One region of the Exiguobacterium sp. FSL W8-0210 genome, then DNA from elsewhere that is predicted to be linked to it. Evidence: predicted binding sites of a transcription regulator. Region 1 holds the regulator's gene; the other holds the start of a gene.

Region 1 (5,857 bases):
AAAGGCATGTTCGACTTTGGGACAAAGAGCCGGTTGGATTGCGACTTCTTCCATCAGCACTCATCCTTTCTATAGTTGTAGTATACCCGCTTCTGCTAAAAAAATCGAATCATTTTACTTAATGTAACAAAAAGAACTAAAACAAATCTATTTACTTTTAGTAAGTGATAAGATATAGTCTGTTTATTGAGTTACTTAAAGTAACTAAAATACATTAGGTAAAAGGAGAAGAGAGAAATGATGGATACAGGACTTTTAATCATTCGTTTAATCATCGGCTTAACGTTCGCTGCACACGGGACACAAAAATTATTTGGTTGGTTCGGCGGACACGGGATCGCTGGAACAGGCGGCTGGTTCGAATCAATAGGCATGAAGCCAGGGAAGGCACTCGCGATTACAGCAGGTCTTGCTGAATTGATCGGCGGCTTGTTGTTCGCAGGCGGTGTATTCCTCTGGATCGCAGCGCTCCTCATCATCGGATCGATGCTTGTCGCGATCGTTAAAGTACACGGTGCGAATGGTTACTGGGTGACGCAGAACGGGTACGAATACAACATGGCATTGATCGTCATCGCCCTTGGTGTAGCGATGATCGGTGCTGGAGACTATTCACTCGCTGCACTCATCGGGTGAAGAAAAAGGTGGGTCATTCATGAAGTTCGAGGCATCAACGCTTAGCGCAAAAGACAATTATAAATTACTGATCGGAAGCATCATTCCGCGTCCGATTGCTTTCGTGACAACGCAAGGAGAGGACGGGACGGTCAACGCCGCACCGTTTTCCTTCTTTACGGTCGCTTCAAGCAGTCCGCCGCAACTGGTGATCGCCGTACAACGGACGGATCAGGGGCAGAAGGATACGGCACGTAACATCTTAGCGAAACAAAGTTATGTCATCCATATCGTCAGCGAAGAGATCGTCGACGCAGTCAATGAGACAGCAGCGCCACTTGCTTACGGTGAAAGTGAGCTTGAGCGGACGGATTTGACGCTCGTCGATAGTGACGCGATCGAAGTACCCGGAATCGCCGAAGCGAAAATCCGCTTCGAGATGCGCTTGACGCAACACGTCGAGCTAGAAGGTGCCGATCTTCTGATTGGGGAAGTACTGCGTTATCACGTCGCGGATGAACTCGTCGAGTCGTTCCGGATTGACGCAGCAGGCTTGAAGGCTGTCGCTCGTTTAGCAGGGAATGATTATGCGACGATCGGGAAGACGTTTACGATTGCCCGACCGACAAAATGATAGAAGCGTGAATGCTTGATGCATCGTACGATTCGTTTTGATTCAAACGAAAAGGAGTGGAGAGACCGGTCTAGCTACCGGAATCTCCACTCCTTTTTCTCATGTCGTTCATCTGATTCATCGATCGGACTTCAAGGTTGCGGATCGATTTCGTTTGAAGAGGCTTCAAGACCATGACGTTTACTGTACTGATAGCCATCGAGCAAATAAAAGACGATCGCGAGTGCCCAAATGCCGACACAGCTGATTAAGAAAGCGGTGAGCGGTGAGACACTACCGTAATACGATAGGATCAACGGGTCATTGAGTTCGACGAATAGCTGTGTCGTCAGGAGCGTACAGCATAATCCCGAGAGTAAACTGACGAAAAGACCGCTCCATGTCTGGATGACGAGACCGATCATGCAAGAAATCAGGAGGAACAAAGGAAGCGCGGCATTAAAAGCATCCGGGCGGATGAAGGTCGACACGTAGTCCGCATACATCGGTACGAAATAAAGGATGCCGGATAGCAGTCCTTGAATCAAGTTAATGAAAAAGCTTTTCGTCCGCATCAGTGTTGGTTCTCCCATCGTTCCATCAATTCGAGTAGATCGACATCGATCTGGTCCCGTTCCGCAGATAACGCTGTCGCTTTTGGAATATCATTAAAGACTTCCGGTTCGCAAAGCAACTGTTCGATTTCCGCTGAACGCTGTTCGAGCCGTTCAATATCTTGTTCGAGTTGTTCGATTTGCTGACGGCGTTTTTTTTCTTCTTTCTGTGCTTCTTTGTCGATCGTCTTCGATGCCGTGACTTTTGCCGCTTTTGCCTCTTCGGCTTCAAGGCGAGCGATTTCTTCTTGTTCAGCCTTCTTCTCTGTGTAGTACGAATAATCGCCGAGGTATTCTGTCACACCAGCTTCACTCATCTCGATGACGCGTGTCGCGATCCGATCGATGAAGTACCGGTCATGGGAGACGAAGAGTAGCGTACCTTCATAGTCGACGAGAGCGTTCTCAAGGACCATCTTCGAATCCAGATCCAAGTGGTTCGTCGGCTCATCGAGGACGAGGACGTTCGTCTTCCGTAGTTTCAGTTTTGCGAGCGCGAGACGTCCGCGTTCGCCACCGGATAATTCATGGACAATTTTGAAGACGTCGTCGCCGCTAAACAAGAATTGTCCGAGGACAGAACGGACTTCTTGTTCACGCATCAATGGCCATTCGTTCCAAATCTCATCGATGACACGGTTCCGGTCATTGAGTTCCGCCTGCTCTTGATCGTAATAGCCGATCGAGACGCCGGTTCCGAATCGGAAATCACCGAATAGGGGGCGTAAGCGACCGACGAGAACTTTCAAGAGCGTCGACTTTCCGATTCCGTTTGGTCCGACGAGTGCCAGTGATTCGCCGCGTTGCAAGCGGAACGTGATGTCTTTTGAGACAGCTTCTTCGTAACCGATCGCCAGTTGATTGACTTGAAGAACATCGTTCCCGCTCTGTTTTTCAATTGGGAAGGACAGGACCGTGCTACGTTCATCCCCATCTGGTCGGTCGAGTCGGTCGACCTTCTCGAGCCGTTTCCGGACACTTTGGGCACGTTTTGTCGTCGTCGCCCGGGCGATGTTGCGTTGAATGAAGTCCTGCATCTTCGCGATCTCTTCTTGCTGCTGCTCGAACTGCTTCATTTCCTGATCGTACAAGACCGCTTTTTGCTCCAAGTACTTCGTGTAGTTCCCCGTGAACTTACGACAGACATTGCGTGACAATTCATAGACGACATTGACGACTTGGTCGAGGAAGTACCGGTCGTGCGAGACGATTAGGACGGCACCACGATAACCACCGAGGTAACTTTCGAGCCAAGCGAGCGTATCGATGTCAAGGTGGTTGGTCGGCTCATCGAGAATGAGAAGCTCTGGTGCTTGTAAGAGCATCTTCGCTAAGGCAAGCCGTGTCCGTTGACCACCGGATAATGTCTGAATCCGGCGCGAGTAATCATCCGGATAAAAGCGCATGCCGTGCAAAACGGAGCGGATATTCGCTTCGAACTGATAACCACCTGCTTCTGAGAAGTCGTGTTGCGCTTGATCATACGTCTTCAAGAGACGATCGTACGCGACCGGGTCGTTCAAGATATGCTCCATGCCCATTTCGATTTCCATCCGGCGCAATGTCCGTTCTTGTTCTTGTAGATGTTCGAAGACGGTCAGCATCTCGTTCCAGATCGTCTCATTCGATTCGAGACCACTGTCTTGCGCGAGATAACCAATTTTGACATCCTTGCCTTTCATGATGTCGCCCGAGTCATGACTGAGTTCGCCAGCAATGATTTTGAGCAAGGTCGATTTACCGGCACCGTTTCGTCCGACGAGCGCAATGCGGTCGCGCTCTTGTACTTCCAATTTGATATTTTCTAAAATCGGCTCGACGCCGAATGATTTCGAGAGTTGGTTGACTTGTAAGAGTATCATTTCCATCCATCCTTCCACCCTTTAGTCTATCACGAACAAAAGCGCGAGGTCCTGCGGAATATATTATTTGTGACTCTATGTGAAGTGGTTTACAATCAAGGAGAGTAGAAAGCTTTTTGCAAAGATTTGGGTGCCACGATGGATGTGGCCGAAGGGGGAACTGCAGGATGAATGGACCAGACACAAAAATTCCACAAGCGACAGCAAAACGGTTGCCGCTATATTATCGCTTCATCCAAAGTTTATACAATTCAGGCAAGCTCCGCGTCTCTTCTGCTGAGTTAAGCGAGGCGGTGAAGGTTGATTCAGCAACGATTCGTCGCGATTTTTCCTACTTTGGGGCATTAGGGAAGAAGGGGTATGGATACAACGTTCAACATCTCTTAACGTTTTTCCGCAAAACCTTGAATCAAGATGAGGTGACGAATGTTGCTTTAATCGGGGTCGGTCATCTCGGAACAGCGTTTGCAAATTATAACTTTTTAAAGAATAATAGTACTCGGATAGTCGTTGCGTTTGATGCGGACGAAGAGAAGGTCGGAACAACGACGCATGACGTTCCAATCTATCATGTTTCGGACATGAAAGAACAAATCGAAGCGAATCAGGTCGATGTTGCCATCTTGACGGTTCCATCCCAGTTCGCGCAGTCAGTAGCGGATGAGTTAGTCGAGTATGGTGTGACAGGCATCCTGAACTTTACGCCTGCACGGTTGAACGTGCCAGCGAGCGTCCGGGTCCATCACATTGATTTATCGATCGAGTTGCAGTCGTTAGTTTATTTCATGAAGCATTATTCGCAATCAGCTGAAGGAGTGAAAGCATAATGGAAAACCTTATCCCGTCAACTATAGCGTTCATCGGACCAGGCAGTTTAGCACTGATCGGTGTCGTCGCATTGATCATTTTTGGACCGAAGAAGTTACCTGAACTTGGTCGTGCTGCGGGTCAGACATTGAAAGAGTTCAAGAGCGCCACGAACGGCATCATGGACGACGATAAAAAGGATGAACCGAAAGAGAAGTGATTGAACCATGGCGATTGATCAAGAACAAAGCGTGACGTCGCACCTTGACGAACTCCGAAAGCGGATCGTCTGGTCGCTTATCATCGTCGTCGTCCTGTTCGCTGTCGCATTTCCACTCGTCCGACCGCTCGTCCGCTTCTTGCAAGCGGACTTAAAAGAACTCGGCATTGGTTTGAATGCCTTCAACGTCGCCGATCCTTTAATGCTGTATTTAAATCTTGCATTCATTATCGCAATCGTTCTGGCATCGCCGTTCTGGATGTACCAACTTTGGGCATTCGTTCGCCCTGGACTTTACGATAAGGAGCAAAAAGCGACATTGACGTATATTCCGGTCATCTTCTTTCTATTTTTGGCTGGTGTAGCCTTCTCGTACTTTTGGTTGCTACCTTTCTTATTAAAAGTATCAACTGAACTAGGAAAAGAATTGGGAATCGAACAAGTCATTGGAGTGGAGAACTACTTCAGTTTCTTAATCCGATTGACGATTCCGTTCGGTCTTCTTTTCCAATTGCCGGTCGTGACGATGTTCCTGACACGTCTGGGTCTCGTGACGCCATATTTCATGCGAAAGAATCGGAAATATGCGTACTTTGCGCTGTTCGTCGTTGCGGCATTGATCGCACCGCCGGACGTGACGTCACACTTGATGATCTCGGTGCCATTGTTCGTTCTCTATGAGATCAGCATCTTGATTTCTGCGCGAACGTACAAAAAGGTCTTGATCCTCGAGCAACAGGCAGAGCTTGAACGACAGGCGGATTTGATGCGTGAATTGAATAAATGAATCGTGAATTCCTTCCAACGATTTTTGGAAGGAATTCTTTTTTATGAAAGCGTTATTTTTATATTGATAAAGCAGTTAGTGATACGTATACTAAAGATAATTCATGGGGACTTAGCTCAGCTGGGAGAGCGTTTGGCTGGCAGCCAAAAGGTCGTCGGTTCGATCCCGATAGTCTCCACCAATACCAAATATCCAACTCCTCGAGGCGTCGAGGAGTTTTTATTTTTCTCCCAGTTAAATTCCTTAAAAATATAAAATGTCACGTAAAACAAATAAATTAAAAAAATAGGCAAATATAAATTGTTTATTTCCATTAAATTCATTAAACTAAATATACAG
Region 2 (5,857 bases), 1.9 Mb from region 1:
ACTGCGTTCAAAACCAGTCGAAACGCCACGTGACGAACCAGTCACGGACGGACGGTTCGCGGAAGTCGTGCATCATTGGCAATACGGAGAGGTCGAACAACCGGAATGGGTCGAAGTATTACGTCCTTATTCCTATTTCGATCGCGTCCGGTAATGGAATTAGAGAGAGGGAAAGGAAGAGAAGCTATGCGAAAAGGATATTTTTCACTCGTCTTACATGCACATTTACCATATATCCGTCATGAAGAGGCGCATCGTCTAGAAGAACGGTGGATGTATGAAGCGATTTCAGAAACCTATATCCCATTATTGTGGGAGGTCAATCGCTTGTCACGTCCGCTCGGCTGGACGGTCAGCATTTCGCCACCCGTCATCGAGATGCTTGCCGACCCATTGATTCAAGAGCGGTATATCGAGCATATCGAAGATACGTTACGTTTGATTCGCCAGGAACTAGAGCGAGAGCTTGCTCAAAAGGAACGAGATGCGCTTCTATTCTATCAAGACCGCTATCAAGATTTATTGAATACGTTCCTTCACTGGGAAAAAGATTTGAACCGCGCATTCCGTCATTACAAAGAGCAAGGTTATCTCGATTTGATTACGTGTACGGCGACACACGGATTCAGTCCGCACATGTTGTCTGAACAAGCGGCACGTTCTGAAATTCAGACGGGATTGAACTGTTTCGAACGTCATTACGGATTCCGTCCATCTGGTCTTTGGATGCCGGAGTGTGCGTATACGCCAGGACTTGATCGTATTTTGTACGAAGAGGGCATTCGTTATACATTCGTTGACGAACATTCAATTTTAAACGCGGATCCGTCACCGAAACATGGAATCGGAGCACCTGTCTATTCTCCGCACGGTGTGGCACTCTTCCCGCGTGATCAAATCATTTCCGGGAAGATTTGGAGCTCTGTCATCGGATACCCGGGTCATCCGGATTACCGCGAGTTTTATCGTGATCTTGCATACGATCGGGAGTGGGATCAAATCGCTGAGTTCATGCACCCGGAAGGCTTACGTTATGATACAGGATTGAAATTGCATCGCGTAACAGGAGAAACGGATCAAAAAGACTATTACGTCCGTGATTGGGCATGGCAACGGACGAGTGAGCATGCAGCAGACTTCGCACAAGCACTCGGTGAACATTTGGATGCGCATCAAGGACAAGACTTCCCACCGTTCCTTGTCACAGCACCATTTGATGCCGAATTGTTCGGTCACTGGTGGTTTGAAGGTCCCGACTTCCTCGGTAAAGCGATGGAACGTTTAGAAGGTCAAGGAATTGAGTCGATTTCACCGGCGATCTTCCTCGAACGTCACTTCCAAGACATCGACACGGCACATGTCGCGATGGGAACGTGGGGACGAAAAGGCTACGCGGAAGTCTGGATCAATGAACGGAATGACTGGATGATTCGTCATCTCCATCAACTTGAGAAGAGACTAGCAGGTGTCGTAGCCCGAAATCGTCATCAAGATGCGTTGACTGTCAAAGCAAAGCGTCAACTCATTCGAGAATACCTCCTCGCTGTCTCGAGCGACTGGCCGTTCATCCTCGATGGACAGACGACAGCTCAATATGCTGCGAATCGTTTCCGGGAGCACATCCTACGTTTTGAAGAAACGGAGCGTCGCCTGGATGCTGAGGAGCTGACGGTGGAATGGTTGGATGATCGATATCGCGAATATCCTTTCCTTCGAGATTCAGATATTGAACCGGATGTCTTCTTGACAGCACATGATTACTACGTGGCAGTGAAGCGTGAGAAATCTTGGAATACGGACGCCATCTTGTTGTTCGTCCGACAATATGATGCGTCAGACCGGCCGGCTTCGGAGCTCGCTCGACGACTTGCTGCTGCTGGTGAGAATGTCTATGTCGTCACGGAACATCCAGAAGCGTATCGATTTGAAGAAGGTGTTCATGTTTACGGAGTGCAAGTGACGGGTCTACCGCTCGTTCAGACCTATAACCAACTGGCGGCACTAAATTTAGCATTCTTACGCCAAGCGCAAGCCTTGAGTAAGATCGTTGATTTCGCAGTCATCCACAACTTCAACATGGAGACCGCATCAGCTGCCCAAGCTATCGCGAAGATGAAAGAGTTGCCACTCGTAAGTAACGTCTACGATGTCGAAAGTGAGCGTTCTCCTGATCGTTCAGGTGGTCTGGTCGTTGCCTTAAAACGACTTGAAGGAGATGCGTTGCGCCAATCAGCGGTCGTTTATCTAGAACGAGAAGAGTCACGTCACGGGGTGGAACAAGAGTATCACGTCGAAAAGAAGCCACTGCGTTTTGAAGAGAACCTTGAAAAACCATATCAACACGTGACGAATCCGAAAAAGAACGGATGAACAGTTGCAATTCCTTTTCTTTCTTGGTACGATACTTGAGTATGCTTAACCTTATGTAAAGCAAAATCACTTGATACATCGAGAGCTAGATAGGAGGGAATCCCATGCGCGTTAAAATCACATTAGCTTGCACTGAAACTGGTGACCGTACTTATATCACTAAAAAGAACAAGCGTAACAACCCAGAGCGTCTTGAGTTGAAGAAATACAACCCACGTCTCCGTAAGCACACACTTCACCGTGAAGTGAAATAATTGAGATGGAAGCCGTCACTTCGTGTGATGGCTTTTTTTGTGGAAAGGAAGACAGTCATGAACAAACAAGAAGTACGCCGTCTAATCAAAGAAAGATTAGATGTAATGGAGAATCGTACGGAGAAGGAACGGTTGATTTACGAACATGTTTTGTTGTTGCCTGAGTGGCAACAAGCGACATGTGTCGCGATCACATTAGCTTTTCGAAATGAATGTGATACAAGAATGCTGATTGAACAGGCGTGGCAAGAGGGCAAGACGGTCTTGATACCAAAAGTAGTCGGAGACGAGATGATCTTTTATGAACATGGACCAGAAGATCAACTGCAAGCAAATCAGATGGGGATTGCTGAACCGATAGCTTCAGCACGTCGCGCCTCACTTGATCAAGCAGAGCTTTGCCTCGTTCCAGGTCGCGCCTATCGACGGGACGGATATCGGTTAGGGTGGGGAGGAGGCTATTACGATCGTGCACTCGTGACATATACAGGTTGCAAAGTATCGATTGCCTTTTCTGAACAACTTCTTTCAGATTTCGAAGTGGAAGCCTTTGATATTCCAGTTGACCTGATCGTTACTGACTTAGAGGTCATCCGATGCTAAGCGCGACCATTTTGTTTTGTCTATTGCTGGCTTGGACCGGACGATCTTTTCGTTTATTGACGACAAGTGGTGCGATCATGACCTTGCTCGTCGGTAGTGGTGTCTCATTCGGATTCGGTTGGCAAGGATTAGTAGTACTCTTGCTTTTCTTTGGTAGCTCGAGCTTGTTATCGAAGGTCGGACGGTCCAGAAAACAATCGGTCGACTCCATCGTTGAGAAGGACGGCGCGCGTGACGGATGGCAGGTTCTTGCGAATGGAGGGCTAGCGTTCGTTGCTGCCTTAGCGTATGCCATGACGATGGATTTTGCGTATCTCTTGTTATTTCTATTCGTCATCGCAGCATCGAATGCTGATACGTGGGCATCCGAAATCGGACCGCTCTCAAAACGTGATCCATGGTCGCTCAAAACGTTACGCCGGGTACCAGCAGGAACAAGTGGAGCGATGTCGCTGATTGGAACGGTAGGTACGATCGCAGGAGCTGCGTTCATCGCGATAGCAGCGCATTGGATATTTTCTCTTTCTTTAAGGGACGTCTTACTCGTAACAAGCATCGGTGTACTTGGGAGCCTACTGGATACACTATTTGGAGCAGTAGGGCAACGCGTTTACCGATGTACGGTTTGTGGAGAATACACAGAAAAGCGAGAGCACCATGGTCAACCGACCGCTTACGTTTCGGGCATTCGATTTTTAGGGAACGATGCTGTCAATGTCTTAACGAGTGGTTTGGCAAGTGGAATCGGGTTTATCATCGTTCGATTCTGGTAACTGGAAAGTATATGAGTATGTAATTCTTTATGTTAGGATATCAATGACACAAAATGGACAAATGTGATTAATTTCACATGATACAAAGAATGTGAAAGATGTTACAATTTACTTGTGAGATAGCTAACAAACTCTTAGGATGAATGAAAGGGTGGACATAACGATATGGAATTACATGCGAAAGTGACACGGGTAGCTCTCATTGGAGCTGGTGCAGTTGGTTCAAGCTTTGCCTATCAGATGTCAACAGCTGGACTTTGTGAAGAACTTGTCATCATTGATGTCAACAAAGCCAAAGCAGAGGGCGAGGCAATGGACTTAAACCATGGAACACCATTTAGCTCTTCACCGATGCGAATATGGGCTGGCGACTACGCAGACTGCCGCGAAGCGGAAGTCGTCGTCATCACGGCAGGCGCTCCACAAAAACCAGGTGAGACAAGACTCGATCTCGTCGCAAAGAATGCGTTGATCATGAAAGAAATGATTCGTCAAATCATGGATTCCGGTTTTGATGGAATCATCGTCGTGGCTTCCAATCCGGTTGATATCATGGCACATCTTGCCTGGAAATATTCTGGTCTTCCGAAAGCACGCGTATTTGGATCAGGGACGGTGCTGGATACAGCGCGTCTGCGTCAAATGCTCGGAGAATACTTTCACATTGATTCCCGAAATGCCCATGCCTATATTCTTGGCGAACATGGTGACACGGAATTCGCAGCCTGGAGTAACAGCCGCATTTATGGGAAAACGATTGATGAACTCCTTGCTGAAGACGATCGTTATTCTCAAGCAGATCTTGACCAAATCTACATCAACGTCCGAGATGCGGCTTATCATATCATCGAGCGCAAAGGGGCAACCTATTATGCGATTGGGCTTGGGCTCGTTCGGATCGTTCGTGCCATCCTCGGAAATGAGAACTGTCTGTTGACGGTCGGTGCGCATGTCGATGGGCAGTACGGAATTTCCGGTATCCATATTGGAGTTCCCGCCATCATCAATCGTCAAGGTGTGCGTGAAATCATTGAAGTCTCATTGACGGAAGAAGAGTTGAAGAAATTCCATCATTCTGCTGATGTATTACGTCAGACGCTTGAACCCGTCTTGCAAGGTTAACGGCGCGAAGCATGACGAAAACCTCATAAATAGAGAGCTTAAAAACTCAAATGGTGATCCTGTATCTTGGTGTCCACCTTTGAGTTTTTGTTATGAGAAAAAAGAAGAGGCAAACATCACTACTGTATTTAAGTGAAATTAAAGAGAAAAAATCTAGGTTTTATTTTACTAGAAAAAGGTTAAGTAAGAGATAGAAGCGTTTTTCCGTTATTTTTTGTACGTCATGAAACCCAAAAAAGGAGAGAATCGACAGTCATGTATACTTTTCGAAAATTAACTAAAGAGGATGCAGAACAATACTGGAATCTACGCCTTGAGGGATTAAAGAATCATCCAGATGCTTTCGGTCATTCGTTTGACGATGAACAGCAAACCCCGCTCCGCGAAGTACGAGAAGGTCTAGAAGGAGAACCCGACTCCGATGAGATTTGGCTCGGTATGTTCGACGGCGATGTATTGTTTGGGTTTGGTCAGGTCAAGCCATACGAACTGTCACGTGAGTCGCACAAAGCGATGATTTCCGGAGTATATGTTTCGCCTGAATATCGTGGAGGGACCGGTCGTGCTCTAATGGAGGCCTTGATCGACGAGGCGAAGAAGTTACCAGACGTTGAGCAAGTCATTCTTGCCGTATTATCAGGAAATGAAGCAGCGCAAAGTCTTTACGAATCGCTCGGCTTTGAAGTATATGCCGAAGATCCAGACTCTGTAAAATTAGAAGACGGCACATACCGC

The links. Region 1 encodes Rex, which represses fermentation and respiration genes when NADH is low (regulators of the CRP and FNR family bind a similar motif). Its sites were predicted from a motif close to TTGTGAAATATTTCACAA; they were not measured.
Region 2: the regulator Rex is predicted to act here: its motif matches at 4,062-4,079, upstream of MKY22_RS04800 (L-lactate dehydrogenase).

Annotation. Positions count from the first base shown of each region.
Region 1 covers NZ_JBBOUK010000001.1:2,849,215-2,855,071, reverse strand. The annotation lists gene MKY22_RS14780 (winged helix-turn-helix transcriptional regulator) at 1-54, opposite strand, end outside; gene MKY22_RS14775 (DoxX family protein) at 238-636, shown strand; gene MKY22_RS14770 (flavin reductase family protein) at 656-1,249, shown strand; gene MKY22_RS14765 (hypothetical protein) at 1,381-1,821, opposite strand; gene MKY22_RS14760 (ABC-F family ATP-binding cassette domain-containing protein) at 1,803-3,704, opposite strand; gene MKY22_RS14755 (redox-sensing transcriptional repressor Rex) at 3,872-4,531, shown strand; gene MKY22_RS14750 (twin-arginine translocase TatA/TatE family subunit) at 4,531-4,731, shown strand; gene tatC (twin-arginine translocase subunit TatC) at 4,739-5,518, shown strand; tRNA gene MKY22_RS14740 (tRNA-Ala) at 5,624-5,699, shown strand.
Region 2 covers NZ_JBBOUK010000001.1:930,371-936,227, forward strand. The annotation lists gene MKY22_RS04775 (DUF4912 domain-containing protein) at 1-154, shown strand, start outside; gene MKY22_RS04780 (1,4-alpha-glucan branching protein domain-containing protein) at 187-2,370, shown strand; gene rpmG (50S ribosomal protein L33) at 2,475-2,624, shown strand; gene MKY22_RS04790 (5-formyltetrahydrofolate cyclo-ligase) at 2,682-3,227, shown strand; gene MKY22_RS04795 (DUF92 domain-containing protein) at 3,221-4,000, shown strand; gene MKY22_RS04800 (L-lactate dehydrogenase) at 4,166-5,122, shown strand; gene MKY22_RS04805 (GNAT family N-acetyltransferase) at 5,378-5,857, shown strand, end outside.